Regions from separate parts of the Bradyrhizobium sp. 45 genome, predicted to be linked through region 3. Evidence: predicted binding sites of a transcription regulator. Region 3 holds the regulator's gene; each other region holds the start of a gene.
What was found. Region 3 encodes LexA, which represses DNA repair genes until DNA is damaged. Its sites were predicted from a motif close to TGTTCNNNNTGTGTTCNG; they were not measured.
Positions count from the first base shown of each region.

Region 1: uvrA (excinuclease ABC subunit UvrA) is a predicted target of LexA. The motif match lies at 2,065-2,082, and genes of this name have one in related genera.
Region 2: IVB42_RS29705 (DUF3072 domain-containing protein) is a predicted target of LexA. The motif match lies at 3,006-3,023, and genes of this name have one in related genera.
Region 4: IVB42_RS21275 (ATP-dependent Clp protease adaptor ClpS) is a predicted target of LexA. The motif match lies at 2,563-2,580, and genes of this name have one in related genera.

Region 1 covers NZ_JADPIX010000100.1:36,606-41,374, forward strand. Annotated here, with positions in the region: gene IVB42_RS15100 (outer membrane beta-barrel protein) at 194-976, shown strand; gene IVB42_RS15105 (outer membrane protein) at 1,207-1,896, shown strand; gene uvrA (excinuclease ABC subunit UvrA) at 2,179-4,769, shown strand, end outside.
Region 2 covers NZ_JADPIX010000131.1:83,034-87,802, forward strand. Annotated here, with positions in the region: gene IVB42_RS29675 (HWE histidine kinase domain-containing protein) at 1-1,407, shown strand, start outside; gene IVB42_RS29680 (hypothetical protein) at 1,404-1,625, opposite strand; gene IVB42_RS29685 (hypothetical protein) at 1,764-2,021, shown strand; gene IVB42_RS29690 (hypothetical protein) at 2,116-2,364, shown strand; gene IVB42_RS29695 (hypothetical protein) at 2,495-2,707, opposite strand; gene IVB42_RS29700 (hypothetical protein) at 2,723-2,944, opposite strand; gene IVB42_RS29705 (DUF3072 domain-containing protein) at 3,060-3,254, shown strand; gene IVB42_RS29710 (DUF6496 domain-containing protein) at 3,340-3,657, shown strand; gene IVB42_RS29715 (hypothetical protein) at 3,664-4,038, opposite strand; gene IVB42_RS29720 (Do family serine endopeptidase) at 4,306-4,769, opposite strand, start outside.
Region 3 covers NZ_JADPIX010000100.1:137,327-142,095, reverse strand. Annotated here, with positions in the region: partial or broken gene IVB42_RS15615 (ComEC/Rec2 family competence protein) at 1-853, shown strand, start outside; gene IVB42_RS15610 (hypothetical protein) at 992-1,426, opposite strand; gene lexA (transcriptional repressor LexA) at 1,920-2,621, opposite strand; gene glp (gephyrin-like molybdotransferase Glp) at 2,798-4,009, opposite strand; gene IVB42_RS15595 (hypothetical protein) at 4,248-4,439, opposite strand; gene IVB42_RS15590 (HAD family phosphatase) at 4,607-4,769, opposite strand, start outside.
Region 4 covers NZ_JADPIX010000122.1:216,683-221,451, reverse strand. Annotated here, with positions in the region: gene IVB42_RS21290 (methyl-accepting chemotaxis protein) at 1-1,015, opposite strand, end outside; gene IVB42_RS21285 (enoyl-CoA hydratase) at 1,149-1,919, opposite strand; gene IVB42_RS21280 (MarR family winged helix-turn-helix transcriptional regulator) at 1,937-2,404, opposite strand; gene IVB42_RS21275 (ATP-dependent Clp protease adaptor ClpS) at 2,614-4,332, shown strand; gene IVB42_RS21270 (tannase/feruloyl esterase family alpha/beta hydrolase) at 4,354-4,769, opposite strand, start outside.

The DNA.
Region 1 (4,769 bases), 100 kb from region 3:
CAAAAATGGAAGAAAGAACTTAACATTCAGCAAGTTATGGGTACTCGCACTGCCCCGGTCTTGTTGCATTTGGGAGACGGACTCTGCCGCTCCGTAGAGCTACGGTTGCCTCGGACTTAGTTCATATGGGCCCTCGCGCCTGATCAGCCGCTTCGGGGAAATAAGAAGCGGACGAAACCTGGGGAGACTGGCAATGAATAAGCTTCTTATTTGTGCAATCGGTGCAGTGGCGATGGGCTTGTCGGCTCCCGCAAGCGCGGCGGACATGGCCGCGCGTCCCTACACCAAAGCCCCGCCGCCGGCGATTGCCGCCATCTACGACTGGAGCGGCTTCTACATCGGCATCAACGGCGGCGGTGGCTCCAGCCACAAGTGCTGGGACTTCGTCACGCCCGCGACCGGCGTTCTCGTCGGCGAAGGCTGTCACAATGCAACAGGGGGCACCGTCGGCGGCCAGATCGGCTATCGCTGGCAGTCCGCCAATTGGGTGTTCGGTCTGGAAGGCCAGGGCAACTGGGCTGACTTCCGGGGCGACAACGTGAGCACCCTCTTCCCTGGTACCGCTTTGGTGACGGGTGATCGCAACCGTTCCCGCATCGACGCTTTCGGTCTCATCACCGGTCAGGTCGGTTACGCCTGGAACAACGTGCTGCTTTACGTGAAGGGCGGCGCCGCCGTCGTCGGTGACAAGTACGACATCTACGCTGCTGCGGGTACGCCCGGCGCGGGCGCGCTGCTGGCTTCGGCCCGGGAGACTCGCTGGGGTGGCACGGTCGGGGCCGGTCTGGAATTCGGCTTCGCCCCGAACTGGTCGCTGGGCTTTGAGTACGACCACATCTTCCTTGGCGATCGCACGATCGGCTTCACAACGCCCGCGGGTGCGGTATTCGGCAGCGACCGGATTCGCCAGGACGTAGACATGGGCCTGGTGCGCTTGAACTATCGCTGGGGCGGTCCGGCCATCGCAAGGTACTGATCGCGCTGGACATATCGCACTTCGAAGGCCGGCCTTGCGCCGGCCTTTTGCTGTGCAGTTCTCCAATATTAATCGGTCAATAACCGTTCCGTTTTCCGACCGTTGTTGCTTTTGAGTGACACAACTTGCGGCTTCACTGGTGTAAGTACGGCATCAGTTGGGCAAGTGAGTCCGATGCCCTCCCTATCGTGGAAGGCACAATCAGAAACTGGGACTGGGATTAGTTGAAAATGAAAAAGGTTTTGTTGGCTTCGGCCTGTTTGTTCGCTCTCGCCGCCCCGGCTTCGGCCGCTGATCTCGCGGCGCGCCCCTACACCAAGGCCCCGGTGGCCATGGCTTCGGTCTACAACTGGACCGGCTTCTACCTCGGTATCGTCGGTGGCGGCGCTTGGGAAAATTCCTCGACCGACCCGAAGATGAAGGGCGGCTTCGTCGGCGGTACTGCCGGCTACAACTGGCAGACCGGCAATGTCGTGCTCGGCGTCGAGGCCGATGGTTCCTGGGCTGATGTCAGCGCGTCGGTCACCGGCCCCGTTGCCGTCCCCGGCTTCGGCCTCGTCAGCACCACCCTCAGCTCCAAAACCGATGCGATGGGAACCGTGCGCGGCCGCATCGGCTACGCCGTCAACAACGTCCTGTTCTACGGCACCGGTGGTTACGCCTGGATCGACAACAAGCTCAGCGTCAGCGCGCTCGGCGTGACCGTTTCCGACAGCAAGTGGCACTCCGGCTGGACCGTCGGTGCGGGCGTCGAAGCGTTCTTCGCTCCGCAGTGGTCGGTCAAGGGCGAGTACCTCTTTCGCAGCCTCGGCGGCGAGACCTACTTCTCGGGCGCCCTGCCCTCCGGCACGCTCGAGTTTCACACCGTGCAGGTCGGCGTGAACTATCACTTCGGGGGCCCGGTGGTCGCCAAGTACTGAGTTCAGTACTTAGCCCCAACGCCATCCGCGTTACGAGAGGCCGGCCTTGTGCCGGCCTTTTTGTTTTGTCGGGCACGTTGCCGCGCAGTTCCACCCTGCTCCTGCCAGATGCCGCCAGTGCGCCAACAATCCGTTGACGATTCGCAAGTCCCACTGGAAATCCGTCTCCGTTCTTCCTACGTTCGCTGACAACCCCATCGGCGCCGATCCCGGTTCCGGGCGAAGCGCGCCTTTTTTGTTGGCGCGATCGCGCGCCTTTGGGATTCCTTGAGGGCAACCCGGATGGATGAAGTGATCAAGGCGAAGCGCCAACAGCAGAACGTGGGATCAAACCTGCGCGCAATTACCATCCGTGGCGCGCGCGAGCACAATCTCAAGAACGTCGATGTCGAGATTCCCCGCGACAAGCTGGTGGTGTTCACGGGGCTGTCGGGCTCCGGCAAATCCTCGCTCGCGTTCGACACCATCTACGCCGAAGGCCAGCGCCGCTACGTCGAATCGCTGTCTGCCTACGCCCGCCAGTTCCTGGAGATGATGCAGAAGCCCGACGTCGACCAGATCGACGGCCTGTCGCCGGCGATCTCGATCGAGCAGAAGACGACGTCGAAGAACCCGCGCTCCACCGTCGGCACGGTGACCGAAATCTACGACTACATGCGCCTGCTGTGGGCGCGCGTCGGCGTGCCCTATTCGCCCGCCACCGGCCTGCCGATCGAGAGCCAGATCGTCTCGCAGATGGTCGATCGCGTGCTGGCGCTGCCCGAGGGCTCGCGCCTCTATCTGCTCGCGCCGGTCGTGCGCGGCCGCAAGGGCGAGTACCGCAAAGAGCTTGCCGAATGGCTCAAGAAGGGCTTTCAGCGCGTCAAGATCGACGGCGCCTTCCACGAGCTCGCCGAAGCCCCTGTTCTCGACAAGAAATTCCCGCACGACATCGACGTCGTCGTCGATCGCATCGTGGTGCGCCCCGACATCGGCCAGCGCCTCGCCGAAAGTTTCGAGACCGCGCTGAAACTTGCCGAGGGCCTCGCCGTCATCGAATTCGCGGATGCGCCGGCTGCGGCAGCACCCGCGGAAGAGAAGAAGAAGACCGCAAAGATCCACGACAAGAGCGGACCCGAGCGCATGCTGTTCTCGGAAAAGTTCGCCTGCCCGGTGTCCGGCTTCACCATCCCCGAGATCGAGCCCCGGCTGTTCTCGTTCAACAACCCCTATGGCGCCTGTCCTGCGTGCGGCGGCCTCGGCGTCGAGCAGCATGTCGACGAAGACCTCGTCATTCCCGACAAGGAGCTCGCCATTGGCAAGGGCGCAATCGCGCCCTGGGCCAAATCCTCGTCGCCCTATTACATTCAGACGCTGACTGCGCTCGGCAAGCACTACAAGTTCACGCTGACCACCAAATGGAAGGATCTGCCCAAGAAGACGCAGAACGCGATCCTCCATGGCTCCGGCGAGGACGAGATCAAGTTCTCCTACGAGGACGGCGTCCGCTCCTACGACACCAAGAAGCCGTTCGAGGGCGTCATCACCAACATCAACCGCCGCTATCGCGAGACCGAGAGCGAGTGGGCGCGTGAGGAGCTGGCGAAGTACTTCCACGACGTGCCCTGCGAGGCGTGCCACGGCTTTCGGCTGAAGCCCGAGGCGCTTTGCGTCAAGATCGGCGGCAAGCATATCGGCGACATCTCCGAGATGTCGGTGAAGGGCGCCGGCGCGTGGTTCGAGACCGTGCCGGAGGCGCTGAACACCCAGCAGAACGAGATCGCCGGCCGCATCCTCAAGGAGATCCGCGAGCGCCTCACCTTCCTGCTCGACGTCGGCCTCAACTACCTCACGCTCTCCCGCTCCTCCGGCACGCTCTCCGGCGGCGAAAGCCAGCGCATCCGGCTGGCTTCGCAGATCGGCTCGGGGCTAACAGGCGTGCTCTACGTGCTCGACGAGCCCTCGATCGGCTTGCACCAGCGCGACAACGCGCGCCTGCTCGACACGCTCAAGAGACTTCGTGACCTCGGCAACACCGTGATCGTGGTCGAGCACGACGAGGACGCGATCCTGCTCGCCGACCACGTGCTCGACATCGGCCCCGGCGCCGGCATGCATGGCGGCAACATCATCGCCGAAGGCACGCCCGCCGAGATCATGCGCAACCCCAACTCGCTGACGGGCAAATATCTCACCGGCGAGCTCGAGGTCGAGGTGCCCGAGCGGCGCCCGCCGAACCATCGCCGCACCATCAAGGTGGTCAACGCGCGCGGCAATAACCTCAAGAACGTTACGGCCGAAATTCCGCTCGGCCTGTTCACCTGCGTCACCGGCGTCTCCGGCGGCGGCAAATCGACGCTGCTGATCGACACGCTCTACAAGGCGATCGCCCGCAAGCTGAACAATGCCAGCGAAGGCGCCGCGCCGCACGACCGCATCGAGGGCCTCGAGCACATCGACAAGATCATCGACATCGACCAGTCGCCGATCGGTCGCACGCCGCGCTCCAACCCCGCGACCTATACCGGTGCCTTCACGCCGATCCGCGAATGGTTCGCCGGCCTGCCCGAGTCGAAAGCGCGCGGCTACGAGCCCGGCCGGTTCTCCTTCAACGTCAAGGGCGGCCGCTGCGAGGCCTGCCAGGGCGACGGCGTCATCAAGATCGAGATGCACTTCTTGCCCGACGTCTACGTCACCTGCGACGTCTGCAAGGGCAAGCGCTACAACCGCGAGACGCTGGAGGTCCTATTCAAGGGCAAGAGCATCGCCGACGTGCTCGACATGACCGTCGAGGAAGCGGCCGAGTTCTTCAAGGCGGTCCCACGTGTACGCGAGACGTTCCAGACGCTGCATCGCGTCGGCCTCGACTACATCCATGTCGGCCAGCAGGCCAC
Region 2 (4,769 bases), on a different contig from region 3:
GGCCAGAACCTCGTGATCGCCTCGTCCGGTCGCGAGGCTCTGGAGGTGCTGCTCAAGACCGAGATCGCGGTGATCCTGGTCGACGTCTGCATGCCCGAGCTCGACGGCTTCGAGCTCGCCGCGATGATCCGCGAGCACCCGCGCTTCCAGAAGACCGCGATGATCTTCATCTCGGCCATTCAAGTCAGCGACATCGACCGCCTGCGCGGCTACGAGATGGGCGCCGTCGACTACGTCCCGGTGCCGGTCGTGCCGGAGGTGCTGCGCGCCAAGGTCAAGGTGTTTGCAGAGCTCTATCGCAAGACGCGCGAGCTCGAACGGCTGAATCAGGACCTCGAGGACCGCGTGCGTGCACGCACCGCCGAGCTTGAGAATTCCACAGCAAAGCTGCGCGAGAGCGAAGAGCGGCGCAGCATGGCGATCGCCGCCGGCAAGATGGGCTCCTGGGACTGGGACTGGATCACCGGCGACTGGATGTGGGACGAGGGCCAATACCGCATCTTTGGTGTTGGCCCGGAGAGCTTCGAGGTGAATCCGGCCAACGTTCAGGCGCTGTTGCATCCGGATGACGTCGATCAGTTGCGCAAGGCGATCGCCGAATTCAACAAGGGCACGCGCTCCTATGAAACGGAGTTCCGCATCGTGCGGCCCGACGGCGATGTGCGCTGGTGTGTCGGCACGGCCGCCGCCACGGTTGACGATAGCGGTCGGGTCATGCGCGTCAGCGGCGTGACGGTGGACATCACCGAACGCAAGCGCGCCGAGGAACGGCAGACTCTCCTGGCGCGGGAAGTCGATCATCGCGCCAAGAATGCGCTGGCGCTGGCGCAATCGATCGTGCGCCTCACCCGCGCCGACGAGGTCAAAGCCTATGTCAGCGCCGTCGAGGGACGCATCAATGCACTGGCGCGCGTGCACACGATCCTGTCGCTATCGAGCTGGCAGGGCGCCGAACTCTCGAAGCTGATTGACGAGGAGCTTGCGCCCTATTCCCTCGGCGGCCAGATCAAATTGGCGGGGTCGGAAGTTCAGTTGCTGCCGGCAACCGCCCAGACGCTGGCGCTGGCGCTGCATGAGCTTTTCACCAACTCGGCGAAATATGGCGCGCTCTCGACGCGGACGGGACGGCTCGCAATCGGCTGGCAGGTCGAGGACGAGCTGCTCACGCTGACCTGGGAGGAATCCGGCGGCCCGCTCGTCATGACGCCGAAATCCCGCGGCTTTGGTACGCGGAGCCTGCTTGCGAGCGTCGAGTCCCAGCTCGGCGGGCAGGCGCGATTCGATTGGCGCGCCGAGGGTCTGCTGTGCCGGCTCGAGGTGCCGTTGGTCCGCAAGACTGCCGCGACGACCGCGCCCGGCAACTTCGAAGCCGCCAGCTCCGCCGAATTGCAACGCGCTTCCGGCTAACCGGAGGCCGCACTCTTCCTGCGCTGCGTCGTTTGCGGCTCGCGCGCGACCCGTCCTTCGAGCCAGGCTTCTGTTTGGGCGAGATCGCGCAGAGCCTTGGCATAGCGGCACGCCGCGCTTCGCTCCGCGCCGCGGGGCAGCTTGCGCGCTTTGCGGAGGATGTCCGCAGCGGCATTACGATAAGCCAGAGAGCGATAGAGAAAGACCACCTTACCCATATCGAATGTTCCCGTGTTGCGCGGTCATTCTCGCCCACCCGGCATGAACGTCGGATGAAGCGGACGATGACAATTCCTTCATGCGGGTGGAACCGGCGCGTGTCGCAGGCGTTGCATGCGAGATTGGGATAGAGTTCCATGCGCGCGAAGAAGTCGTCTGACCTGATCTCTCCCAGCGGGCTCGTCAAGCTGATGACGCACGCGATGATGGGCGCAGCCTTAGGACTCGCTTTCAGCCTCTTGCTCGTGCTGTCCAATCCCGGCGTCGCCAATTTGCTGAGTCACGGCGGAAGGCAGGCCGTTGTCGTTTTCGCCCTCACCTTGGTGACGACGTTCGCGATCGGCGCGACACTGACCGGCGTCGTTTTCATCCTGGCCGAGGACAAGCAATCTTGAACTATGCGTGCTTTACCGGAATTCTTTGTTCGGAACTCCTGCGACGAATGGCAGTTGGCTGCCTGCGTCAATTCAACTCAGGGAGTTCCCGCAGATGAAGACCACCAAGCTCGCTCTTGCCGTGATGTTGGCAACCGGCCTCGCCGCTGCACCGTTCGCCGTGCAGGCCAAGTCGCACAAGGCAAAACACAGATCATCGATGTCATCGTCGCAGACCACCACGGGCGCCAACACCAAGTCCTCCAAGGGTGCTGATCCCTCCGGTCAGGGCGGCTCCGGCCCCGGCTCCGACCAGGGCGGCACCATGACGAACAACAAAGCCGGCATGAGCAACACCAAGTAGGCGTTCGTCGAAAACACGAAGGCCCCGCGATCGCGGGGCCTCTTGCTTTGGTATTCGAACAGACTTCTCTCGGGCCGCTTCGTCAACATGCGGTATCGACGAGCCCCGCACCTCGCGTTGCGCGTAGGCTTCAGCTACGATGGCTGCCCAGGATGTCAGGATGAACGCCTGCAGGATCTGACTTCACCAGATGGTCGAGTCGTGCGCGCTTGCGCGCGATCAAGAGCTGGGCCGCGGCGTCGTCGAGCCCCTCGCGTTGCAGCTGCCGGATGGCAGAGCCCAGTTCGAGAATCTCGGCGCGCAGCTTTAGAATCCGGTATGCATCCGGGTCTTCCTCCACCATGCGCTCCCAAGGCTCTCAGCGGCGCGCGATCACGCGCAGAGGACTACCTGATGTCTTCGCGGAACGAAGGCGCATCCTATCGCGGACATTCGGCAGGACATCGCCGCCACCTGCAGCCTTCCATTCGCCGATCAGCAGATTGATTTTCCGGCGCAGATCCATCTGCGCCAGGGCCTTCTCCGTGCAGTCCCGATCGCGCTCGACAAGCTCGCGTACGGCCGCCTCGACATCGGCCATTTCCAGCCTCAAGGCGCTGATTTTACGTCGAATTTCATTAATTTTGTTGTCCATGACTTGTTAGAACAAAATAAGAACATATAGTCAAGTCACGATTTCAGAAGGGAGAAGCGACATGCAGGTTCAAGGTAAATACGATGCCAAGTCTTTCCTCACCGAGCAGATGACGCGGGCGCAGGGCCTCCGGCTGAAACGGCTGAGCGAAGAGGCGTATCAGCCCGCGCAATACGCGCGGGATCTGTCCTCCAGCGAGGCAGCACGGCGCATTCAGGTGCTGGAAGCGGAGATCGAGCTGGCGGATTCGTTCTAGGCTAGGTCGCCCATCCGGAACGTTGCTTGCGCTTTCGGAACCATGCCTGTCCCGGATTGTTTTCCCAGGCCAAGGGAGAACATGCATGGCACGCAAGGCAAAGAAGCGCCGCTACTCGCGCAGCTCCGGCAGCGATGTCGAAGGCGAGATGAAGCGCTACAAGAAGGGGACCGCGAAAAGCGGACCGGGCGGTCGAGGCGGACGCGTGAAGAGCCGCAAGCAGGCAATCGCGATCGGCCTGTCGAAAGCGCGCAAGAAGGGCAAGAAGGTCCCGAAGAAGGCCGCGAAACGAAAGACGTCCAAGAAGACGTCAAAGAAGACATCTCGGAAAACATCCAAGAAGACTTCGAGAAAGAGTTCGAAGAAGACGTCGAAGCGCAAATCCTCCAAACGGTCGCGCTGACCTCAGTCAGATCATGCTGCCCGGCATGAAGCAGCGGATCGAAACGCCGAACGCGGTCTTCACCGGCCACACCATGGTGCGGCCGGCCCGGTTCGGCTCGGTGATCACGGCTTCGTCCGGTACCTCGACCCACTCGCCGTCGAGCCGCACGCGGTAATGTCCATTGTGCGAGTCCCAATCGGGATCGGCGACCGCAAACCCATCCGCATCCGAGCAGCACGGACCGAGATGGCTGCGCAGGCCGTCGAACCACGGCTTGAGAGGTGAGTCCGCGTAGCGGCCGTCGTCGCGCCCGAGAGCGTTTCCACCCCATAGCACGAGTGGCGCTACCAACGGCGCCACAAGCAGCGCACTTCTCAGCGAGAGCTTCAATCGATCCATGTCGGCACCGATCAAATACGAATTGCCGGCCGGCTCAGCGGCGGCAAGTTCGAAGTTCCACGCTTGCAATCGTCGGCGGCTTCATTGCCGCCGAGTCCGTACGAGATCCGCAATTGTGATGAGCGAACACGGCTTTTTCGGACGAAACCGGGTCATCCTCCCTGCCGTTAACGAGAATGTTATCGGCGATGTGCGGAAATCCTGAAGGCGAACGGGAAAGGCGGCCCGAAGGCCGCCTTTTTGGAGTTGCGCCGATCGACGTTCGCCTTATGCGAGCGGCACCGCCACGAACCGGGTCGTCTGCGCGCTTCTGACCTGCAGCAGCACGCTGCGCTTGCCGGACGATTTCGCCTGCGCCAGCTCCGAACGGACATCGCCGATATTGGCGACGGCGTTGCCGCCCACGTTGAGGATGACGTCGCCGGTCTGGATGCCGCGTTGCGCGGCCGGGCCTTGCGGATCGACTTCAGTGACGACGACGCCCTTCTGGCCGGCGCCCTGCACGTCGCCCGCCGGAGCCAGGCTAAGCCCGAGACGCGGCGGCATGCCGGCATCTGGCTGCGACTTGCCCTCGTCGGCTCTAGCCTGCCGCTCGTTCGGCAACTCGCCAAGCGCCAGTGTCACCGTCTTGCTGTCGCCCTTGTGGACGACATCGAGCTTCACGGACGTGCCCGGCGCCAGGGTGGCGATGGTGCGGGCGAGATCGCGGGAATCCTTGATCGCGGTGCCGT
Region 3 (4,769 bases):
GCTCGCCAATCTCGGCGCGATGCCCGTGGTCTCTGCGCTGGTGATGCCGGCGGGGCTGTTGGGGCTGCTTGCTGCGCCGTTCGGGCTGGACAGCGTGTTCTGGTGGCTGATGGGGATTGGCATCGAGTGGATGGTCGCGGTCTCGCGCTGGGTCGCGGCCTTGCCGGGCGCGGTGGGCCGCATCCCGGCGTTCGGGATCGCGCCGCTGATCGCGGCGAGCCTGGGAATCATTGTGCTCGGCTTGTTGCGCACGCCGCTGCGCTGGTCCGGCGCCCTGGTGCTGCTGGCAGCGATCCTCTGGGGACTGTCGGCGCGGCAGCCCGACATCCTGATTGCCGGGGATGGCGCGAGCGTCGCGGTGCGGGGCAGGGACGGATATCTGCACCTGATCAGGACGAACAAGGACGGCTTTCTGCTCAAGGAATGGCTCGCTGCCGACGCCGATCCGCGCGATGCGGGCAGAGCCTCGCTTGCCGATGGCGTGTCCTGCGACGAATCCGGCTGCGTGACGCCACTGGCCGACGGGAGGCTGGTCGCGCTGGCACTGCGCGTCGACGCTCTCGCAGACGATTGCAGTCGGGCCGCCCTGGTGGTGACGACTCGTCCCGCGCCGCCCGATTGCGCGGCGATGGTGGTCGATCGGCAGCGGCTCGCCAGCCAGAGCGCGCTGGCGCTGACGCAGCGTGGTGACGGTTTTGTGGTTCAGGCAGTGAGGGCGAGAGGCACGAGCCGCCCCTGGTTGCCGGCCGGCGCCGGCGAGGGTGATTTCGACGGCAGCCTCGCGCCAAAGTCGACCGCGCCTCGCATCAAGGACGCAACGCCGGCGGACACCGACCTGCAAGCCGACGATTGATCTGATGGTGCGGAGCAACGCAGTGGTTCGGTGCGTCCGTTCGGATTCGCGGGGCGCAAACCACACCATCTCGCCGGCCACGGCCGGCGATGGCGATTCAATCCTGACCTCCGACCTCGTAGCCGGAGGGCGGCTCTGTCAGCCGATCGGCAGGTGCGTGACGGTCGGCTGCCTGTCGGCGGTGATCTGCGCCTTGTGCTCGCGCTCGGTGACCGACTGAGTCACCGGCAGTTGCAGCACCGTCGCGCGCTGGCCTTCGACGAGCTGCGTCACCAGCACGTATTTGCCGTCGGGGAATTCGATCGCATCATGATGGCGGTCGGGAACGTGCGGATCGATCTTGCCGAACTTGCCGACGCGGGAATTGATGGTGCGCGTCCAGATCCAGCGATTGTCGTAGCGGACGTCGTCGGCGAAGGCGAGCTCCGTCCCCGGCAGCAGGCAGACGGCGACGGACGGATCGGCTGCAGAGGCGAAGCCGCGCGTCGAGGTGCCGCGGAAGCTTGTCGTGACGATCGTCTCGCCGACTTCGGCGGGGCGCGACGCGACGGCATGTAGGCTGTAGTCACACATCGGGTGCTCCTCATGCTGGGATAGCAACCCGCGTCTCTTATCGAGGCGCAGGCCTCTATCAGAGTGGAAGCACGAACGCTGTGCTTGGTTGTGGGCAAATCTGCGGCTGGCTTCCGCAAGCCGCGATCACATTATCTTTCCCGAATTCAATAGGAACAAAGCTCGCCGCGATGCATTCGGGAGGCGCGTACGCGAACATTGCCAACTTGGCTGCAACGGCCGAACTTGACCGCTGGTCGCTGTTTCCTCGAACAACCGAGCCGCGAAGCGGTGCTGCTTGAAGCGGTGCTGCTTCGTCGGCGTGGCGAGGAGCCAGCGTTGGAGGAGGGGCCGGATAGTCTGTGCAGAACCAGAAAGGCTATCCAGCCGGAGCGGACGATGATCCGCTCCAATCTCTGACCGGCGATGCCGATCGGAAGCGCGCGAGGCGCCAAGCACCTCCGGCATGAAGTGCTTCCGATATGAAGTACTGCCGATAGAAAGACTCCCGGTATCAGTACTTCCGGTAAAGCCCGATCAGCTTGCCCTGAATCTTCACCCGGTTGGGCGGCAGGATGCGGACCTCATAGGCCGCGTTGGCGGGCTCGAGCGCGATCGAGGCGCCGCGACGGCGGAAGCGCTTCAGCGTCGCTTCCTCGTCGTCGATCAGCGCCACCACGATGTCGCCGGTATCGGCGCTCTCGTTGCGCTGGATCAGGGCCATGTCGCCGTCGAGAATGCCGGCTTCGACCATCGAGTCGCCGCGCACTTCCAGCGCGTAATGCTCGCCCGAGCCGAGCATGTCAGGCGGTACGCTGATAGTATGGCTGCGGGTCTGCAACGCCTCGATCGGCGTGCCGGCCGCGATGCGGCCCATCACCGGCACCGCGACGGGACGTTCGCCCTCGTCAGCGGGCAGGCTCGCGCTCGCACGCACCTTGCCGAGATTGCCCTCGATGACGCTCGGCGTGAAGCCGCGGCGGCTGCCAGCGGCTGCCTGGAGCTCCGGCAGCTTGATGACTTCAATCGCACGGGCGCGGTTGGGCAGGCGTCGGATGAAGCCACGCTCCTCGAGCGCCGTGATCAGGCGATGGATGCCCGACTTCGAGCGCAGATCGAGCGCATCCTTCATCTCGTCGAAGGAGGGCGGCACGCCGCTTTCCTTCAGACGTTCACTGATGAACCGCAGAAGCTCGTATTGTTTGCGCGTTAACATCTCGACCAAAGTCCCCCGGTTGATGTCGTCCGATTCCGAGACGCTGAATTCGGCCATAAGCCGCTGCATGCTCGAAACAAATCATGAACAGACACTATATGTTCGATACATGTTCCGCAACTGCTTAATTTACCGTGAACAGAGCAAAGTGCGCGGAACGCGCGTTGCGGGGGCGCTCAGACGGGGAGCCGCAACACTTCGCAAGCCGTGCCGGCTTCGGCCTTCGGCGCGAATGGTGCGCGGACGAGAAGTACCTGTGCTGCAGCGAGATTCGCAAGCAGCGAAGAGTCCTGATGATTGACGGGAACAACGACGCGTGTGCCATCGTCACGCTCCTCAAGATGCGCGCGCAGATAGTCCTCGCGCTGGTCGTTGGCGCCGACGTCGCGGCCGAGCACGGCGCGTTCATGGCGATGGTGAATCACTGAACGGCCCGACAGGGCGCGAATCAGCGGCACCATGAACAGGAAAGCGCACACGTAGGACGATACGGGATTGCCCGGCAGGCCGATCACACCCATTGCGCCGAGTCGCCCGTGCATCATCGGCTTGCCTGGCCGCATCGCGATCTTCCAGAACGCCATCGCGATGCCTTCGTCCCGCAGTGCCTGCTGGACCAGATCGTGGTCGCCGACCGATGCGCCGCCGGTCGTGATCAGGACGTCGGCGCCGCTCTCGCGGGCGCGGCGGATGCCGGCGGTGGTGGCCTCGAGCGTGTCGGCGGCAATACCGAGGTCGATGGTCTCGGCGCCCTCGCTGCGGGCGAGCGCGTGCAGGGCGTAGCCGTTGGAATAGACGATCTGGCCGTGGCCGGGCGTGGTGCCCGGCATCACCAGCTCGTCGCCGGTGGCGAGAATCGCGACCTTCGGACGCCTGACAACGGCAAGGTGCGGATGATTCATCCCGGCGGCGAGCGCGAGGTCTCGCTCGGTCAGACGGCTTCCCTTGCGCAGGAGCACGTCGCCCTCGCGGAAATCGACGCCGGCGGGGCGGATGTGCCGGCCGGCGATCGCGGCTTCCTTGATCGTGATGCGCTTGCCGGCGGCGACCGTGTCCTCCTGGATCACGACGGCGTCCGCGCCAAAGGGAACGACGCCGCCGGTGAAGATCCGCACGGCCTCGCCGGCTCCGACCGTCCCCTCGAACGGTCGGCCCGCTGCGACTTCGCCGATGACGGTGAGCTCCGAATCGATCGTCGCGGCGTCGGCCGCGCGCACCGCGTAGCCGTCCATCGCCGACATCGCTTGCGGCGGCTGCGTGCGCCGCGCCACGACGTCACGCGCGAGCACGCGATGGTAGGCCTCGTCGAGGGAAATCATTTCTTCCGGCAGCGGCTCTGCACCCGCCAGCACCGCGGCAAGCGCGTCAGAAACCGGCATCAAGGCCACGGCGAAAACTCCTGCTCGGCACGTTCGGGCGAATGTTCCGCACGTCTTCTAGCCGAGCGCAGGCGCAGAGGCAAAAGCGGCTGAGCAGGCACAGTCATCCCGCCCCTTCACATTGTTCCGGAAGGCAGGATCAAGCGCGTCGCGGCATGATCCGAAGGAGGTCACAGATCGGCAGGAGAGTGGTCATGGAAGCGACGAAAATCATGGCAAGGCGAGAACGCGCCATGGCCTGAATCGATCAGCTCCCTGCCTGCCCGGGAGTTACGTCGGGCGCCTTGGATCCCTGATCCTTGTCGGGCAGCGGGTCGGCTTGGGATTTCAGGTCGGCGGCCTTGCTCACAAGCTTGGCGGAAAGGTCCGAATCTGAAGTTGTCCTCGCGAATTCAAGAAGAAGAGAGGCCTGCTTGGTGAGGTAGGTTTTGCCCAGCACGATGATGCATCCGTCCGTAGAAGTCCCGACGGACTCTAAGAGTCCGGAAGGCGGTATTCCGTTCCCGGAACTCTGTATAAAAATGTACAAAGTGATCCGGTTCCTCAATTTTTCAAAATTGGTCCGTCGGGCCGTGCCGTCGTGGGTTTCGCGACAACGGACCGTCGTCAAATGCCCAATGCCTTCAATGCGTTCCCGACGTCACGCGGCGAGGTCACATGCACCGCCGTCAAGCCGCGCGCGCGCGCTCCCTCGATGTTTTCGGCAAGATCGTCGAAGAACACGATGCGCCCGGCGGGCACGCCGATCGCCGCAACGACGTGGTCGAAG
Region 4 (4,769 bases), on a different contig from region 3:
CGCCGGTCAGGGTCACGGCCAGCGCGAGCAGGAACGCGAGCGACTGCACGACGAGATTGGTGAGCGCCTTGGCCTGCACCGTTTCCGCCCGGACGATCGACTGGTCGAGCGCCTTGTTCGCCACCGCGACGATGGACGCAAAGGGTGACTGACACAGCGTATTCCATTCCGCGGCGGGCATCGCGGGCTTACCGCTGCCGTCGAAATTCTTGGTGAGGTCGCCGATCTGCTTGAGGGCACCGTCGGTCTTGGCCTTCGCGTCCGCCGCTGCCGTCACCAGCTCCGCCGCCACGCCGGGCGCGGCCAGCAACTCGGCCATGCCCGCCCAACCGGAGGCGATCGTGCCATCCCATTGCGCCACTGACCGCTTCTGAGCGTCGTCGAGCGGCTTGCTGGCGTTGACGTTGGAGCGAAGGGACGAACAATGGATACCATAACGATCGCGCACCTGCCAGGCGAAGCGCCGGACCTGGATCATGCGGGCGATGAAGGGGTCGTCCATCCAGGCGCGGTTCGACACCGCGGTGGAAGCGAGGTTGGCCGTTTCGATCACCTTGGTGACGCCATCATACCAGGAGTTGGTGCGCTCGATCTTGCGCTCCGCGCGCGGGCGCTTGGCCTCGTCGTAGAACAGCTGGAACTGCGGCGCGGCGGCGCTCCAGCCCTGCTTCAATGTGCCAGCGAGTTCGTCGCGGCGGGCGAAATCGACGGTGGCGAGCGCGGCGCCGATGGCGTCATAGCCGCCCTGCTCGGCCTTCTCCGCCGCCTCGAGTTTTGCTCGCGGATCATCCTCGCCGAGGATCGCGCTCTGGGCATCGCCGCGATTGTTGCGCAGCGCCAGCACGCCATGGAAGATCGCCTTGTCGGCCGCGGCAAGCCGCGCGGTCTCGAGGCTGTCGCTATAGCGGCCGAACGCCCCAACCATCTGGATCGCCGTGGAGGCCAGCGCACCCGCAGCCAGCAGGGCCATCAAGGTCAGAAGGAGCGAACTTACCGATTTCTTAAACATTGCCATGGTGTCGGGGGCCTGGGTCGGGGGCCTATTCTTTCGAGCGCCACCTTGCCCGCGACATGCCAATGTTCCGTTAAGGTTTTAATCGAATGGGCGTGAGTTTCCGGCCCGACGAGCCTCAGCGCAGTCCCGGATATCACGCAACCTTGGTGAAATCCGGCGGGCGGCGTTCCGCGAACGCCGTGAAGGCCTCGCGCGCCTCAGCGGTGCGCAGGCGCAGCCCGAACTGCTCGCCTTCGGCATTCATCTGCGCGACCAGCGTCTCGCCGTTGCGCATCAGCTTCTTGGTGGCGGTGAGTGCGCCGGCCGGCTGACGGGCAAGACGCTGCGCCAGCGCGAGCGCCTCGGCATCGAGCTTGTCGAGCGGCACGACGCGGTTGGCGAGCCCCCATTCCAGCGCGGATTTGGCCGGCACCGTCTCGCCCAGCGCGAACATCTCGTAGGCCCGCGCATAGCCGATGCGCGCCGGCATCAGCAGGCTGGAAGCTGCTTCCGGCACCAGTGCGAGGCTGACGAAGGGCGTCGACAATTGCGCGTTGGCGGCAAGCACGACGAGGTCGCAATGCAGCAGCATCGTGGTGCCGACGCCGACGGCGCGGCCCTGCACCGCGGCCACCAAGGGCCGGGAGCAGCGCGCCAGCGACTGGATGAAGCGCACGACGTTGCGGCTTCCTTCCGACTTGCCCGCCGCGACCGCCGCGAACTCGCCGACATCGTTGCCGGCGGTAAACATGTCGCCTTCGCCGCGGATCAGGATCACGCGGACCGACGGATCGTGCTCGGCTGATTCGATGGCATCGGCGAGCTTGCCGTACATCGCATCCGTCAGCGCATTCTTCTTGTCGGGGCGTGCCAGCGTGAGCGTGAGAATTCCGCCGTCGTTCCGGATCCGGACGTGCTCGGTCATGGGTCTCTCCTCTATTCCTATGGATCTCTAGAAAGCTCTGTTGAAAGCTGTCTTGGAAACTTGTCCTGAATGCTGGTCAGCCAGCGCGCGACGATATCGATCTCCGAACTGGTGAATCCGTCCGTCAACGCCGCGTTGACCCGTGCCGCGCTGGCCTTCGCCTGCGCCAGTGCCGTCCGCCCCTTCGGCGTCAGCCAGACGCGCCAGGCGCGACCATCCTCGTGATCCGCGCGCCGCTCGACCAGTTTAGCCGCCGCCGTACGGTCGACCAGCCCCGAGATGCCGGCCGGCCCCATGTCGAGCGCCGCGCCCACCTCACCCATCAGGACGCCGTTCTGCTTGCCGAGGATGAACAGCAGCCCCGCTTGCGCCGGCGTGACCTCGCTCGAAGGCTGCGCCGCCATCCAGCGCTGCACGCGCCGCTGCGCCACGCTCAACAGGTAGATCAACCGATGGTGTCTCGCGCCCTCGTCTTTATTTCGCATGCGAAATAGATAATCGAGGCGGATCAGATTGTCAAAGGACGGCAGCTGGACATGTGCCGCGGCAGTCGTCGAGGAACAGGGCCGCCCCGGCGCACCAGGACCTCACCCACCAATCGCAATTAGCCGCCGCCGTCACGCTTGACGGCCGCTTCCCTTTATGTTCTCTATTCGTTCTATTCAATCATAGATTGTCCCGGAGGCCTTTCGTGATGAACAGTATGCGTGGCGAGAACCAGCCGACCCAGCTCATAATTCATAATGACGATGATACGCCGGACCAATTCGTGATGGATCTGCTTCGGCAGGTTTTCGGCAAATCAGACCGTGAAGCGACCGCGCTGATCACCCAGATCGAGCAGAAGGAAAAAGCGGTTTGCGGACCTTACCCGCAATCGGTTGCCGAAGCCCTTTTCAAATCTGCGCAACAATCCATCGAATTGGCCGGCCACCAACTGCAGGTCACGCTAGAGGCGGTCAAGAGTCCTTGCGAACTCTGTGGCAAGCCTGAGGGACAGACCGACGTTCGTATCGGCAGCCGCACGGTCTGGCTGTGCAGCGAATGCATGCGTGCGGCGGATGAGCCCTCGAACGAGCGAGAGGAGAATTTCGACTTTGCATGCGACATTCTCGATTGGCACCTTGCCAGCACTGCGCGCAGCAAACTCGTGACCACGATCCGCCAATTTCCCGGCCACATGCGGGTCGATCTCCAGGCCGCCGTCGACCGGCTCTTCGGCAAGGCCATCCGGCTGGTGGGACTGAACGAGGAGCAGCGCTACGAAACGCTGTCGATTCCACGACTGCTCAAGGAGGGCCGCTATGCGATCGCGATTGCCCCGCTGCAATATTCCGACGTCGACGTAGGCGAGAAGAGCCCGGTCAAGTGTCTGGATAACGGGCTGTGGCTGTGTGAGCAGGATCATCTCCGCTATGCGGTTTTGCTCTGCGCACACCGCGAATACAGTCGCGAGCCCGGAATTCGGATCGAAATCCTGGTACCCTCAGGTTCCGCAGGCGCGGCTCTCGTCCAGCAATGCTTCAGTGAATTGGAAGAAGCCGTACAGGCTGCGCGGACCTATCGCGGCAAGATCCTGTCGCTCGATGCCGATTCCGACTATCGCGGTCGCTCGCGCGGCATCACGGTGCATCGCTTGCCGCAGGTCGCGCGCGACGAGGTGATCCTGCCGGAGCAGACCCTGCGGCTGCTCGATCGCAACGTTCTGACCTTCGTCAACACCCGAGACCAATTGCGCCGGCTGGGTCAATCGACACGCAAAGGCATCTTGCTGTACGGGCCGCCGGGCACTGGCAAGACCCACACGATCCGTTATCTCGCAACGCATTTGCCCGGGCATACGACGCTGATCATCACGGCCGAGCAGATCGGTCTGCTCGGCGCCTATATGAGCCTGGCACGGTTGCTCCAGCCGTCGATGGTGGTGATCGAGGATGTCGATCTCATCGCCCGCGACCGCGATGACATGGGGCCGTGTGAGGAATCCATGCTGAACAAGCTGCTCAACGAGATGGACGGGCTGAAGGAAGACGCCGACATCCTGTTCGTCCTGACCACCAACCGGCCGGAGGACCTCGAGGGAGCTCTCGCGGGTCGCCCCGGCCGCATCGATCAAGCCATCGAAGTGCCGCTGCCAGACGAGACCGGCCGCGGCAAGCTGGTCCGGCTCTACGGCAGGGGATTGCCGCTCGAGGGGGCCGTGATCGCGGAGGCTGCCCGACGCAGCGAGGGCACGAGTTGCGCCTTCATCAAGGAGCTGATGCGGCGGCTGGCGCAAGGAAGCATCGCGCGGGACGGCGGCAACACCGTGATCTCGGCCGATATCGACGAGGCGCTTGACGACATGCTGTTCTCCGGCGGCCGGCTTAACGCGCAGCTGCTCGGCGGCGCGCAGGCAATGGCCACCGGGTGACGCTCCGAAGTGGCGCGCCTGCTACGGCGCGCACATGAAGCTCGACGCCTCCGTCACTGGGCCGCTCTTGTAGTGCGGCCAGGCCGGCCAGCGGCACAGCGGCAGCGCGCGAAGCGTCGCAAACGACGGCGCCTCGACCTTCTGCTCGGTAACTTCCAGATCGCCGGGCGCCCTGCCCTTTTCGACCCAGTCGACCAGCACGCTCAGCATGTCGACATTGGCCGGCGCGCCGGAGCCGACATGGTCGACCCCTGGCGCGGTGTAGAGCCGCGCGAACTCGGCCGTCTCGGCTTTGCCGACCTTGCGTTCGACGTTCTCGAAATAGCGGATGCCGGCATAGGGGCTTTGCGCGTAGTCCGCCATATGTTCGAGCATGATCAGCCGGCCGCCGCGAGCGCGGAAGCGGCTGAGGTCGGGGTCGGTGGAATCCATCAGGC